DNA from 3 places in the Shewanella marisflavi genome. Region 1 is predicted to be linked to each of the others. Evidence: predicted binding sites of a transcription regulator. Region 1 holds the regulator's gene; each other region holds the start of a gene.
The links. Region 1 encodes FliA, which starts transcription of late flagellar genes. Its sites were predicted from a motif close to CTAAAGNTNNNNNNNNNNNNGCCGATA; they were not measured.
Positions count from the first base shown of each region.

Region 2: the regulator FliA is predicted to act here: its motif matches at 2,855-2,881, upstream of CFF01_RS15220 (DUF5610 domain-containing protein).
Region 3: the regulator FliA is predicted to act here: its motif matches at 3,635-3,661, upstream of CFF01_RS09030 (VC2046/SO_2500 family protein).

Region 1 is NZ_CP022272.1:2,845,848-2,850,972, forward strand. It holds gene CFF01_RS12575 (chemotaxis protein CheA) at 1-517, opposite strand, end outside; gene CFF01_RS12580 (protein phosphatase CheZ) at 533-1,270, opposite strand; gene cheY (chemotaxis response regulator CheY) at 1,284-1,667, opposite strand; gene CFF01_RS12590 (RNA polymerase sigma factor FliA) at 1,710-2,429, opposite strand; gene CFF01_RS12595 (MinD/ParA family protein) at 2,422-3,303, opposite strand; gene flhF (flagellar biosynthesis protein FlhF) at 3,308-4,714, opposite strand; gene flhA (flagellar biosynthesis protein FlhA) at 4,726-5,125, opposite strand, start outside.
Region 2 is NZ_CP022272.1:3,444,934-3,450,058, reverse strand. It holds gene CFF01_RS15240 (ABCB family ABC transporter ATP-binding protein/permease) at 1-1,574, shown strand, start outside; gene CFF01_RS15235 (hypothetical protein) at 1,649-1,912, shown strand; gene CFF01_RS15230 (hypothetical protein) at 1,909-2,118, opposite strand; gene CFF01_RS15225 (histidine phosphatase family protein) at 2,233-2,769, opposite strand; gene CFF01_RS15220 (DUF5610 domain-containing protein) at 2,924-3,505, shown strand; gene CFF01_RS15215 (ferredoxin--NADP reductase) at 3,635-4,375, shown strand; gene CFF01_RS15210 (glutathione S-transferase N-terminal domain-containing protein) at 4,386-4,985, shown strand; gene CFF01_RS15205 (hypothetical protein) at 4,975-5,125, opposite strand, start outside.
Region 3 is NZ_CP022272.1:2,070,167-2,075,291, reverse strand. It holds gene CFF01_RS09045 (YchJ family protein) at 1-395, shown strand, start outside; gene CFF01_RS09040 (putative bifunctional diguanylate cyclase/phosphodiesterase) at 420-2,582, opposite strand; gene CFF01_RS09035 (DUF406 family protein) at 2,733-3,020, opposite strand; gene CFF01_RS09030 (VC2046/SO_2500 family protein) at 3,112-3,600, opposite strand; tRNA gene CFF01_RS09025 (tRNA-Tyr) at 3,726-3,810, shown strand; tRNA gene CFF01_RS09020 (tRNA-Tyr) at 3,842-3,926, shown strand; tRNA gene CFF01_RS09015 (tRNA-Tyr) at 3,967-4,051, shown strand; gene CFF01_RS09010 (PLP-dependent cysteine synthase family protein) at 4,236-5,125, shown strand, end outside.

The DNA.
Region 1 (5,125 bases):
ACAGTTCAACACCGTCATCGCCAGGCAGGCCAAACAGTTCAATGCCATCGTCAACAGGTGCATCAGCGACAGGAGTACTGTCACTACTGGCCTGCGACGCAGCACCGCCCTGCTCTGAAGGCAATAATTCACCTGAACTTAATAACTTTAAGTTAGCCAACAAGACGTCATCGGCAGGGCTCTGCTCAACACCCGCTTGGGTTTCGGCAAACATTGAGTTGATGGAGTCTACCGCCTGAAGAATGATATCCATCAGCTCGGCAGAAACACTGCGCTTACCCGTGCGCAGCAGATCGAAGGTATTTTCTGCTTCATGGCAGACGTCTACCATGGGCGTCAAACTAAGGAAGCCTGCCCCGCCCTTTACGGTATGGAATCCGCGGAAAATGGCATTGAGTAGTTCGGTATCGTCAGGATTATTTTCTAACGCCACCAACTGTTCAGAGAGAAGCTCAAGAATCTCACCCGCTTCAATCAAAAAGTCCTGCAGTATCTCTTCATCAACATCAAAGGACATTCATATGACTCCTACTTAGAAACCCAGACTCGAAAGCAAGTCATCGACTTCATCTTGCCCTGTCACGACATCATCACGCTGATCAGCGTTCATAATAGGACCTTCTGCTTCGACACACTTCTCTGACGCACGAGGCTTGTCCGTTGCTGGCTGTTCGCCAAACACGGTTAACATAGAGACCAAGTTGCTCTCTACCTCTCGCACCAACTCAATGACCCGACGGATCATCTGTCCGGTCAGATCTTGGAAATCTTGGGCAAGCAGGATGTTATTGAGTAACTCTTTTAACCGATTAGAATCCGATTCGCTTCGCTCGATAAACTGCTGAACATCGTGACAAAGCGCCTTAAATTCATGCAGCTCAATATCACGTCTCATCAAGCGATCCCATGAGGGTTTCACCGACTGAACATTCATGGTGAGGGCATCTGCAAGGGGCAGAGACTCTTCAACGGCGTCCATGGTTTTGTTAGCGGCCTGCTCTGTCATATCAATGACATAATTGAGGCGCTCTTTTGCATCGGGGATTTCACTGTTCGCCAACTCAATGAGACGACCATCCACTTGAAAGTCCACAATGGCACTGTGAAGCTGACGGGTAAGACGACCTACCTCATCAAACAGCTCTTTCTGAATCGGGCTGGCGATATCACGTATGAGTTCGTCGGCCTGCTCTTGTTGACCAGCTTCTAGCAAGTCCACAAGCTCCTTAGCCTGTGCTAGATTGATCAGCCCTGAAGTATCTGCCTGCATAGCCCAACCTTGATTAACCGAGTCGTTCGAAAATTTTGTCTAACTTCTCTTTCAATGTCGCCGCAGTAAAAGGTTTAACTACATAGCCATTCACACCAGCCTGAGCCGCCGCAATGATCTGTTCCCTTTTTGCTTCCGCAGTGACCATTAACACTGGAATGTGTTTCAGGTCGTCATCGGCACGGATAGCCTTTAACAGGTCGATCCCCTGCATACCTGGCATGTTCCAATCGGTTACGACAAAGTCAAAATCACCCTTTTGCAACATAGGCAGGGCTGTCGAACCGTCATCTGCTTCCTGAGTGTTATTAAAACCCAAGTCTCTCAACAAGTTCTTGATGATGCGTCTCATTGTTGAGAAGTCGTCAACAACGAGAATCTTCATATTCTTGTCCAAGGTTTCCTCCGCGGAGCTGTTTTTATATTGCTCATGTAATCGTTATATTTTGGTCCAATGCTTGAGTTTCGCTTTAAGTCTGAGCATCGCCTGGCTATGAATCTGGCTAACTCTGGATTCGCTGACATCAAGTACGGCACCGATCTCTTTTAAATTTAATGCTTCGTCATAATATAACGACAAAACTAATCCATCTCTTTCTGGCAGTAACTTAATCGCCTCCACAAGGGCCTCATGAAACTGTGTCTCTGCCAGTGCTTCAAAAGCATCATCTTGATGATCGTCTTCGTCTCTTACTACATCGACCGATACACCAAGATCTTCAATTCCAACTACTTTCCCGACAGAAACATCATTAAGAATATGATGGTACTCATCGAGCGTCATATCAAGTCGATCTGCAATTTCATTGTCTTTTGCATCTCGCCCAAGCTCTTGTTCTAGCTCATCTATCACCTGGGCAACACGTCTCTGATTACGATGTACTGACCTGGGCACCCAGTCACCACGACGAATCTCATCCAACATGGAGCCACGGATACGAATACCAGCAAAGGTTTCAAACTTGGCGCCCTTGCTGCCGTCGAACTTGGTTGAGGCCTCAAGCAGGCCCATCATACCTGCTTGTATAAGATCATCCAATTGCACCGAAGCGGGCAGACGAGCAAGTAAATGGTGAGCAATCCTTTTAACCAACGGTGCATACTGTTCGACAATAGAAGCTTTGTTATCTAAACAAGTATACGCAGCGGCTTTACTCACTCGTACGATCCTCTTGATATTCAGGGCGTTGAACTAATCTTTCCACAAAGAACTCTAGGTGTCCGCCGGGCTGTTGCGGCACTGGCCAGCTAATAATCTTGTTAGCTAAACCATGGTAAGCAATTGATGCCGGCGACTTAGGAAATGCCTCGACAATCAATTTTTGTTTACGAACTGATTTGCGAAGGTTTTCATCGAAGGGGATTGTCGCAACCAGCTCCAACGCCACGTCGAGAAAACGGTCGGTTACTTTGCTAAGTTTAGCAAATAACTCCATTCCTTCTCGTAAACTTCTGACCATATTGGCCACAATCTTAAATCTGAATACACCATGCTCTCGGCTAAGAATCTTAATTAAAGCATAGGCATCGGTAATTGAGGTAGGCTCATCACACACAACCACCAGGACATCTTGTGAGGCGCGAGAAAAGCTTAGCACCATATCTGAGATCCCGGCAGCCGTATCGACGACAAGAATATCAAACTGGGTTCTCATCTCACTAAAGGCACGAATAAGACCCGCGTGCTGCGCTGGTGTCAGCTCGACCATAGCCTGAGTGCCTGAGGTGGCAGGAATAATACCAATTCCCTTAGGACCACGAACGATAATATCGTCAAGGTCTGCATCGCCCGATAATACGTGGGAGAGATTGCGTTCAGCTCTGAGCCCCAACATGACGTCGACGTTCGCTAAACCTAGGTCAGCATCAAGTACAAGCACGCGCTTGCCCTTCTCAGCCAGGGAGACCGCGGTATTGATCGAAACGCTGGTTTTACCCACGCCACCTTTACCACCGGTTACGGCAATTACTTTTACTTTTTCGTTATATGGTTGATTCATCATACGTAAACCGCTTGCTTGATCCCGACTCATTATATTACTCAAATGCGTAGGCCCGTTCATATGACCTTTCGTTATTCTGTATTGGTTGCACTTTCTTTTCGAGTACCGACAACGCCTTGTTGGCCAGGGCTAAGGTGTCGGCGACTTGCATATCTTCTGGAACTCTTTGTCCATCAGTGACATAACTCAATGGTAACCCACTTTGAATCAAAACACTTAATGCCGGAGCCAAGGCCACTGATTCGTCTAATTTGGTCAAAATCGCGCCGGACAATGGGATCCGAGTAAACTGCGCGACGGCATCTTCAAGCACTCTTCTTTGACTTGTAGATGACAGTACCAGATAACTGCGAATAGGTAATCTGCTATTTGCAGTTAAATTATCAAGTTGTTGGAACAATCTCACATCTCTTTGTCCCATTCCCGCCGTATCTATCAATACTAGCTTGCGATTGCGAAACTGATAAAGAATTTGTTCCAACTCATTGAGATCATGTGCTTGCTTGACCGGGCACCCCATTATTTTGCCATAGGTTGCCAGCTGCTCATAGGCTCCAATGCGATAATGATCCGTTGTTATTAACGCAACTTGATCTGAACCATGATGTGCAGCAAATCGAGCGGCTAATTTTGCAACACTTGTGGTCTTGCCCACACCTGTAGGACCCACAAACGCGACGACGCCTCCCTGACGAACAATGTCATCTCCTTGGTTATCCAGCAGATTAGCCAGACTACGCGGCAGCGCTTTCACCAAATCAGCAGGGGTGTAATGTTCGCTCAAGGCCGATAACTTAGCGGCGACCTCTGGACTAAACTCAGCATCAAGCAGGCGACTCTCTAACATGGCACCCACAGGGTCCAAACGTCTCTTCTGCTCAGAGAGCAAAGAGGTGACTTGATCGGTTAATAGGTTGCGCAAAGATGCCAGCTCTTCGCGCATAGATTCAATCTCACCACTGGCGACACTATGCTTATCACGCTTAGGTCGGCTTTGGGTTTCAACCTGAGAGGGAGCGGTAGCCTCTGCTTTTGGCGCCTTCAAACCTTGTGCCCATGCAGGCATCTCGAGCTCGTCGCTTGACTGATTCAATTGCTGACTGACACGATTTTGTTGACGCTCTAATAAAGCTTGCAGCGAATCTGCCACCGGCGCAGGTTGTTTTTTTGACTCCGCCTTAATGGGCTGACGACCAATAGAAACCTTCTCTTCAGCCAGGTCGAGAAAACTGGGGGGAATAGCGCTGGCTTCACTTGCCAAGGACACACTAGGCTTAGTCACACTAGCCTTCTTAGGCTCGTCATAATCGACCGCCGCCACAATTTCGATGCCACCAGTGACCTTCTTGTTAGACATGATCACCGCATCTGAGCCTAATGTTTCTTTAACCTGGGCCAATGCAGAGCGCATATCTTTTGCCAAAAAACGTTTAATTTTCACTTAAATACCCTCTACTGGCCGACCGCTGATACGATACGAATTTGTTTCTCATCGGGTACCTCTTGATAAGAGATCACCCTTAAGTTTGGAATCGTATGTTTAACAAAACGCGACAGCGTCGAACGTAACATACCCGAAGTCAGTAAGATGGCTGGCTGACCCACCATCTCCTGACGCTGGGATGCGTCAAGTAACGACTTTTGCATCCTCTCGGCAAGGCTAGGTTCGATATTCGGCCCCTCGCCTCCCGTTGCCTGCATAGACTGATGCAACATCTGTTCCAATTCCGGCGCCAAAGTTATGACGGGGATTTCCGGTTCTGGCCCGCTTATTTCTTGTACAATCATGCGTTTAAGCGCGATGCGCACTGCCGCTGTCAACACCTCGGTATCATTGCTCTTAGGCCCGTAC
Region 2 (5,125 bases), 600 kb from region 1:
AGTTGGTTAGCGTGCCTATTGCACTAGTGGTTGCCTATGGTGGATTACGTCTACTTAATACCGTGATTTCAGAGGTACGAGATACTCTGTTCGGCCGAGTGACTGAGCGTGCCATCCGCCGTTTAGGATTATCGGTTTTTGAACATCTACATAGGTTGGATCTGGCCTTCCATCTGGAGCGCCGTACCGGTGGCTTGTCGCGGGATATTGAGCGTGGCACCAGTGGCGTCAGCTTCCTGATGCGTTTTATGGTGTTTAATATTGTACCAACCCTACTTGAGATCGCTCTGGTGGTGGGGATCCTCTTCTACAACTACGGCTGGGCTTTTGCGGCGATAACCCTCAGTGCCGTAGTGGCCTATATTCTCTTTTCCGTGCTGGCTACTGAGTGGCGTACTGGATTTGTGCGGGAAGCCGCTCAAGCGGATTCGCAATCAAATACCCGTGCGATAGACAGTCTGCTTAACTACGAGACGGTTAAATACTTCAATAATGAAACCTATGAATCAGAGCAATATGATCATGCTTTAGAGCGCTGGGAAGTCGCTAAGCGTAAGAACCGTCTCTCACTGTTTGCCTTGAATGCCGGTCAGGCATTTATTATCTCCCTGGCGATGACGCTTATGTTGGCATTGGCGGCGACTCAGGTGACCGAGGGACTCATGACTATAGGTGACTTCGTACTGATTAACGCCTTTATGATGCAACTCTTTATGCCCCTTAATTTCTTGGGGTTTGTCTACCGGGAGATCCGTGGTGCGCTGGCCAATATCGAGCGAATGTTTAGCTTGCTAGACAGGGAACCTAAGGTGATAGACACTCCCGATGCTAAGTCACCTGAGCTACCCCAAGGTAGCCTCAAATTTGAGGGCGTTAGTTTTCAATATGGTGATCGCCCAATTTTATCTGAAGTGAGCTTCGAGATCCCTGCCGGTCATAAGGTGGCGATAGTGGGTGATAGCGGTGCAGGTAAGTCCACTATCGTAAAGTTACTGTTTCGCTTCTATGAGGCGCAGCAGGGGCGAATTACCATAGACGGACATGACATTCTGGGTCTCACTCAGCATGCACTGCGCAGCGCTATCGCCATTGTTCCACAAGATACTGTGCTGTTTAATGATTCGCTGCTGGAGAACATTCGCTATGGCTCACCGGGTGCCAGCGATGAAGAGGTGATGGAGGCGATCAAACTGGCCCACCTGTCGACCTTTGTTTCTCAATTAAGTGAAGGCTGGCACACAAAGGTAGGCGAGAGAGGGTTAAAATTGTCCGGTGGAGAGAAGCAGCGAGTCGCAATAGCCAGGGCAATTCTTAAAGGTTCGCCTTTGCTGGTGTTCGATGAAGCGACCTCGTCGCTCGATAGTCATTCAGAGCAGGCTATCTTGAATGCACTTAAAGAGATGGCAAAGGGGCACACCAGTTTAGTGATTGCTCATCGGCTCTCGACTGTGGTGGATGCCGATCAGATCCTTGTATTGAGTCAGGGTAAGATAGTTGAGCGCGGCGATCATCAAAGCCTGTTGGCGGCAGATGGTCTATATAAGAAGTTATGGACGGTTCAAAATCAGCACTAAAAGTGTGGGATTAAGTCTTTATTCAGGTTTGATTAGCATAATATTGTAAACATAGTGCTCACGGAGAAGAATCCATGAAGAATATTCCAATACACGCCAGCATTGAAGGTCAAACCCGAGTCGTCGACACTGATTGGCTAGCCATTATGGCAACGCTAAGAGAACGTGGACTGGAACAGGATGAGCTGCAATTGGTCTATTCACAGCTGAATTCTTATCTCAAAGTGACTACAAGAGGACTTACCTTAGCTAAGATACCGCCTTCAATGGCTATTGAGGGGATTACACGTGAGGTGAAGGGTTCTACCTATGAAGATATGGGAGTGATTCGACTTTAAGCTGTCTTTGAGGTGTTTATCGGCTTCCAGCCATCGCAAAGTAGGCTGAGTTTGGTGTTTTGGGGTTCATAGGGGGTCAGTCTGATGATCTCCCCAGCCTTAAAACAGATGGTTTCGCCTTCGATAACAGTGAGTCGGTCACAGTTTTGGCAACTGACCGACAGTGGTTTACTCTTACTTCCCGAACCAAAAAACGAATTACTCACCAGTTAATCTCCGTGGTCAAACTTAACGCCAATTCTCTGGCGCTATTCCATATGTTGCTAATGTAATCAAGTTTAGCCTATAAATCTAGCGCTATCTAGACTAATGTCTAATCCTTAATGGGTAATGGCTGAAGATGCACCATATTGAGTCTTTATCAGACTGCTTGGACCATTTTGGGGTACTGAAAGTATATATAAATGGTTATATTCATTCTCTTTTAATTGCGGGATTTTGGGTCCTTTGAGTGCATCTATGATTGGTGCCAAGGTATTTGAGTGACCCGCGATAATCACATTGCCCTCCTCTTGGTTCACCCGTTCGACAATTGCCTTTATGTGCGCCGCTAGATCCGGTCCGGCATTAACTATGGTTACAGGGAGTTGACGGGCGCTGATAATCGGCGCCAGTGTTTCTTGGGTACGCCGATACTGAGTTGCTATAGCCAGGCTTAGCGGGGTGTTAGCTAAGGTCTCTATTAGCGCCTGAGCCCTAATTTTCCCCTGTTCTGTCAGTGATGGATCTCGTCCGTTAGTCGCCTTTTCGGCGTGACGAACTAAAATGACGGTTTTCCCCTCACTACCTTGATTTGCCTCAGCTAAAGGCTGGTAGAGTAAAAGCGAGATGAGGGCATAGCTTAACAGTTTTAACATGGGTAACCTCAGGCATCTTGAGCTGGTTTGTTAGGATAAACCATTTATTGGTCGATGCCGATGTAAGATTACATGATCAATTTGTCTAAAGTTGGCTATAAAATGGTCGATAATAGAGGTTGAGGGTGAATTTAATTTCTTGAGAGAGGCGATTATGGAGATTCAAAATCACGGCGGAGCCGTATCAGCGGCGGCGCGAAATAAAACAGATTCGACAACGAATCATGGTCAGCAAGTCTCCGAAGTGGCCAAGAACAAGACGGCATTGGCAGCCAGTAAGCAGTTGATGAATGCGGCTATCTTATCGGCGCAGCAGGAGGTCAACCTCAGTGCTGGTAATGAACCTATGCAGCTGCTGTACAAAGCGGCTATCGAAGCCATTAATGAGGAGTTAGCGCCGACCATGGGTGAACATGCCATCGAAACGGCAGTTGCTCAGGGGGTCGATACATCGCCAGAAGCGACAGCCGATCGCATCGTCAGCTTTGCAACCCAGTTTTTTGCTATTCATCAGGAGCAAAACCGAGGCCTCTCCTTCGATGAGCAACTTAACTCCTTTATGGATATTATCGGTGGTGCTATCGATCAAGGTTTCGACGAGGCCAAGGATATTTTATCCGGCCTTAAAGTCTTGGAAGGAGATATTGCCGATGGTGTCGATAAGACCTACAGCTTAGTGCAGGAAGGTTTGCAGGCTTTTAGAGACAGTTTTAATGATGATACGGCGCAAGAATAGTGCTTGCTTACATTCCAATATCATTGATTAAACCCCTTAGACTAAGGGGTTTTTTGTTGTCTTGACTCTAGCTAAAAATCTATCAATGATGGGACTAACAGTATCCATAAGGCCGATAGAGGTAGCGAGATGTGGGGAGAGGCGAAGGTAGTAGAGCGAATAGACTGGAGTGATCAATTATTTACCCTGAAGTTGTCGGCCGATATTGGTGACTTTATTGCCGGGCAATTTATCAAACTATCGCTACATATCGACGACAAACGTGTCGCCCGAGCTTATTCACTGGTCAATGCCCCGCATGAGTCCCTGTTGGAGGTTCTGGCGGTTAGCGTCGATGATGGACTCTTATCTCCCAAGCTGCAGGCCCTTAACCCAGGGGATAGCGTCTATATCTCTACTAAAGCGGCTGGGTTTATGACCCTGGATGAACTGCCAAAACAGGGTAAGCACTTATGGCTGTTTGCTACAGGCACAGCCGTTGGTCCCTTTATTTCCATGATGAGAACTGCTGAGCCGTGGCAGAGATTTGAGCGTGTGATCTTAGTCTATGGCGTAAGATATCAAGAAGATCTCGCCTATTACCAAGAGCTTAAGACATTCGAGGCTCAGTATCCCGGCCTGTTCTCCTTGGTTACTTCTGTGACGCGTGAGCCTGTGGAAGGGGCGATCAGCTGCCGCATCACTCAAGGGGTCGAGAGTGGCCTTATTGAGCAGCGAGTCGGCTTGTCACTCAACACGCAAGATTCACAGGTGATGATTTGCGGTCACCCTGAGATGATTAAAGAGTTGAATACCTTGTTACAGTCCCGCGGATTGGCGAAAAACCTGCGCCGAGCGCCAGGGCAGATAACCGTTGAAAAATATTGGTAGAGGATTCGAGATGCAACTATTGTTTTCTGAGGCGTCACCTTATGCGAGAACGGTTCGGGTGGTGATTGCGCAATTTGCGGTGGCGGGTATAGAACACGTTAGTGTTAATCCGCTTGAAAATGGCGAACTGCTGCTTACAGCCAACCCTTTGGCTAAGATCCCTTGCCTCATGTTAAACGATGGCGGCGCCCTGTATGACAGCGAGGTGATCCTGCGCTACCTGGATCATGAATACTGTGGTGGTGAGCTGTTTGGTCAGCCTGGGGACTCTTGGTATGGCGAGACGCAATACTCGCTGATTAAGGGCTTACTCGACAGCGCGGTGGCGTTAAGACAGGAGCAGATGCGTGATGATGAAGGACTGCGCAGCCCCTTTTGGACCGCGAGATTTGAGCAAGCTCTGTTGAGGGGGTTAGCGCAGATCGAACAGATGGGAATTTCGGGTCACAGTCAGCTTTCTCTTCAGCAGATCTGTTTAGCCTGTTTATTGGAATATCTGGACTTTCGGCATCCAGATTTGGATTGGCGTAAGATTGCACCCGCAACGGCTAGGTGGTTAAAGTCCTTTTCTAAGTTAGAGGCTATGGTCAGCACTCGACCTAATGTCTAGTATCGCTTTGGCGTCTACCCTTACTTGGTTGGTGGCGCCTGTTGGTTTCGCCAAAGACACCATAGAGTTCGCGGGTGACGCCAAAGTCTAGCCGCCTATCTTCTGTTTGTCCCCGTCTGTCCTCATGGTGTAGATAGCGG
Region 3 (5,125 bases), 780 kb from region 1:
ACCAAGGTCAATTAGCATCCGATCCAGAAAGCCTGATGCGCAGTCGCTATAGCGCCTTTGTGTTAAAACAGCATCAGTACCTGATCGACACTCACCATCCCGATCACCTTAACGGTTTAAGTGTGCAGATCTTAGATGAGGATAATCATACAAAATGGTTGGGGTTGAGCGTCGCTAAAAGTCGTGTTGAACAAGACTGTGGACTAGTAGAGTTTCAAGCCTGGTATCAAACCGAGGAAGGTATAGATGCCATTCACGAACGCTCCTCTTTTGTCAAACAGTCGGGACGTTGGTGGTACACCCAAGGACAGCAATTCGCCCCCATATACCCGGGACGTAATGACCCTTGTATCTGCAATAGTGGCAAAAAATTTAAGCAGTGTTGCCGAGGCTAAAAACGCTTTGGTATCTATTAAACCTTAGTGGTACTCAGTCGCAGCGTTACGTTTCAAAAATTGACTGAACTCAGCTTCTCTTAGCGCCGGACTATAGAGGAATCCTTGGGCTTGATGACAACTTAACGCCGACAAGAAGGTTTCCTGCTCCGCCGTCTCAACCCCTTCAGCGGTTAGTGAAATATTTAATGCTTTAGCCATGGCTATGATGGCACTAACGATTTCACGACTTTCGCGGCTCACACTCAAATCTGAAATAAAAGATCTATCTATCTTCAACTTAGAGATCGGGAACTGTTTAAGGTAGCGCATAGAGCTATAACCCGTCCCAAAATCATCGATAGCCAAGCCAACCCCAAGCTCTGCCAATTCTTTGCACAGATGAGTGGCGTACACGACATCGTCCATTAATTCTGTTTCGGTGATCTCCAGGATCAAGCTGTTGGGTCGAATCCGATAACGTGTCACCAACTCCCACACCTGATCATAGAGTTGAGTGCTGAAAAACTGTCGAGCGGAAACATTAACGTGCATTGAAATATTAATGTTGTGATGCTGCCATAGGTTAAGTTGACGGCAGGCGGCTTCGAGCACCCATTCGCCTATCGCAGCGATCATTCCCGTTTGCTCGGCAATATCGATAAAAGCACCAGGATACAACACCCCTTTCTTGGGATGATGCCAGCGGATCAAGGCCTCTGCACCTATATAAGCTTGACGGCCAAGATCTTTAAGAGGTTGATAATAAAGTTCAAACTCTCTATTTTTAAGAGCTGCTTGAAGTTCTCGCTCAATTTGGGCGTCTTCTTTGAAGGTGTTGAGCAAGGCGTGATTAAAGATCTGTACTGCGTTGCCCTGTTTCTTCTTCGCGTACTGTACGGCAATATCGGCGCAAGTAAGCGCCGAGAAACCCGCCTCTAAGGCATCTATGTCAACCACGGACAACGCAGGTTTAGCCTCAAAAGACTCTACCCCAACCTGTACCGGTAAGCTAAGTTGGTGATAAAGGCGCTTGATGGCGTAATCAAGACTCTGCTCGTCTTCAATGCCCTCGACCACCAAAGCAAACTCATCGCTGCCTACCCTTGCCATGAGTTCAGCCTTTTTCACACTACCGAAGTGTTTGATTCGTCTACCGATCTCTATCAGCAAACTGTCGCCTTTTTTGTGACCATAGGTATCGTTAAACCGCTTAAATCCCCTAAGATCGATCAGCATCAGATGGCCGTGTTGGACTCTTTCCAGTGCTCTATTGAAATAACTACGATTATAAAGACCGGTTAAAGCACATCGCCAGGCCAAGCGTTCGAGTTCATTTTGTTGTTGTAGCTCTTCTGTACAATCTGCAGCAGTTACCAAGGCATAGTGATTGCCTCTGGGCGTGGTAAAGGGGCGTACCCGATAACGCAACCAATAGCTTTCACCATCACGACGAACCAACTGAGTGTTACCTTTAGTGATCTTCCCCTGTTTTACTTGGGCTAATACCGTCTCAGCTTGAGTCGGTGATTGCTTAAAGAAGTCCAGCGAGGATATTGGCTTGCCCAATATCTGTTGTTTCAGCTCACCCGAAATAGATTGATAGGCTTCATTAACAAATTCAATTTTATTAGTGGCAAGATTAACCACCATGCTGATCTGTTCAGACTGTTCAATCGCTTTAACAAAAAGACTGAGGCGCTCATCTGTCTCGTAGGCTCTTTGAGTCGCTAGGGTCAAGGCGACTTGATCGGCCACTTGTGAAGCGACATGAATTTGACTGTCTTGCCATTGGTGAGCAGTACTAGACTCAAGAAACAGAACGCCCTCTAAATGGCCATTAATACGAATAGCCACATCAAGATGAGAAACCAATTCATTATCGAAAAAATAGCGGTTAAGTTCATCGACGCGGCTGTCGCGATTGACATCGACGACATCTATGATGCGACGCAGCTTTAATTCATTGAGATAAGCAGTGCAGTGACTGGGGACAGGACGTAGGGAAGATAGACTTTGATCGCCTTGCGCGATGAGTTGTGTGGTGTCGTTATCGACATCAAATAAACATACGCCAACACGTTCAACCGCTAGCGATTGACTTAAGAGACGACAAGCTAACTCGGCCGTCTCTTTAAACTGACCTTCTTGCTTTTCGGTCGAATTGACTATGATTTCGAGCAAATGCTGAAATTGGCGTTTGATCATAACATCCTACAGCCGATAACAAGGTTATCGAGGTAAAAAAACTGCCCTGAGCAGCACAAATACAAACATTGTTGTTATTTTTAATAAGAATATTCTGTGAACATTACACGAACAAGTTACTCACTAGCAAGCCAAAATCAGCAAATTCTCTTACAACCCATGTTCTAGCTGAAAAATCATTTTCTCTGCGCTGTAGCCGAACGTAAGCGTCAGTTGCTGACCATCATCTAGTGTCGTCATTTCACTTACCACACCATCAAAACGAGCCTTAGCAGCGTCGGCAAGCTTCTGTAATTCTGCCTGGGCATTCTCTCCTTGACGGTCTAATGTCAGTACAGTGTCAAACTCATCGATCACCGCGCCGATGTCGGCGTAACTGCCGCAATCGGTACATGTATCGTTCACCAATTCCGATTGTCCTTCTTGAATCTTTTTCATGCTGACTTCTACCTATTAAATTATGGAAAAATGCTTAATGCTAAACACGACAACGCACGATATAGCAAAAGCAAGTCGTCTGCACTTAAGACTATGCCAAAATGTCACCTAACGCACGTTGCTTCACAATCTGCTCAGTAAAATGCGGTAACTCAAGCAGATGCGCATCAACCGTTAGTTCGCCATGAAAACGCGCAGCCGTAATAGGATCACAGTTGGCCAACGCCTCTTGCATCGCCAGCGGATCACGACCACGGTGTACTAAAGGTTCAGGAGATAAATATTGCTGCAGATGAAAACCGCTTAAACCAGCCTGATGAAATGCGCCGCTATTGTCGCAATCAATTCCTTTATGCAGCTCACTCGTTAACGCTTGTGGCTCTGGAAGATCAAATTGACGTTTTAACTTTGCCTCGCTGTCTAAGTTCATCCCATCAAGATGAAACTGTGCCAGATCTCTAGCGTCGCTCGACAACATCGCCAGAAGCAGGCCAAACTCACCACGGCGATGCTCGGTCACCGCCTGGTTAAGACGTGACCCTAAATGATTTTCGTTGATTAACAACTGACTAGTTCGCATAAAAAAACATCAATAAAACAGCTCGTTGCTATTTAATCGACCGCTTGCGACATAACTTTAGCAATTATTTCAAATAGGGACTTTACAGCGGCGGCGTTTCTGACTACTATTGCCGCCGCAATTGAGGAGGGGTTCCCGAGTGGCCAAAGGGATCAGACTGTAAATCTGACGGCTCAGCCTTCGAAGGTTCGAATCCTTCTCCCTCCACCATTTGCCTACAATGTAATAAAGAGATATTCGTGGAGGGGTTCCCGAGTGGCCAAAGGGATCAGACTGTAAATCTGACGGCTCAGCCTTCGAAGGTTCGAATCCTTCTCCCTCCACCATCTTTATCTTCTTATTAAATTGTGATTCTGCGTTATCTGTGGAGGGGTTCCCGAGTGGCCAAAGGGATCAGACTGTAAATCTGACGGCTCAGCCTTCGAAGGTTCGAATCCTTCTCCCTCCACCATTTTCTCCTTTCCTGTTGATTCAAAAATCAAATTTCTATCAAATTCCAAAGCTAATTGCATCGATTACAGTAAGCCATAATAGATCTGATGTACCTGGTCGCATTTCTATTCGATTCCCCTTTTCGTTATAATTTATTTCGTTAAGCTATAACGACTAACCGCTCAAAAACCTCTGGAGCAAGAATGGAACAAAATTGGGTCAATCAGGCCATCGCTAAAATCGAGGCCGACTACCAGCGCAGCGCAGACACTCATCTCATCAAGTTAGATCTGCCTATGTTGCCGGGCATCGACATCTACCTAAAAGATGAAAGTACGCACCCGACAGGCAGCTTAAAGCATCGTCTGGCCAGATCTCTGTTTCTCTACGCCCTATGTAACGGTTGGATCACCAAAGATACCCCCATCATAGAGTCTTCATCGGGAAGCACTGCTGTCTCAGAAGCATATTTTGCTCGCCTGCTGGGACTACCATTTATCGCCGTGATGCCCGCCTCCACGGCCAAGAAAAAGATCCAGCAGATCGAGTTTTACGGCGGCCGGTGTCATTTTGTCGGACATTCCAGTCAAATTTATGCCGAATCCCAGCGTCTGGCAGACGAGCTATCTGGTCACTATATGGACCAATTCACCTACGCCGAGCGTGCTACCGATTGGCGCGGCAACAATAATATTGCTAACTCTATCTTCGAGCAGATGCAAAGGGAGCCCCACCCGGTACCCAATTGGATCGTAATGAGCCCAGGCACTGGCGGCACGTCGGCGACGATAGGCCGCTACATTCGTTATCAGCGCGCCGACACTAAACTCTGTGTCGTCGATCCAGAAAACTCGGTATTCTATGACTATTTCCATAGCGGCGACGCCAGCATTAGCTGCGCCAACGCCAGCCGCATCGAAGGCATAGGCCGCCCCAGAGCCGAACCCTCATTCATTCCGGGGGTGGTCGATCACATGGTCAAGATAGATGATAGTGCCTCGATCGCCACCATCTATTGGCTAGAACGCTTGATTGGTCGCAAAGCTGGCCCCTCTACAGGGACTAATCTTTATGGCGCCTTGCAACTTGCCAG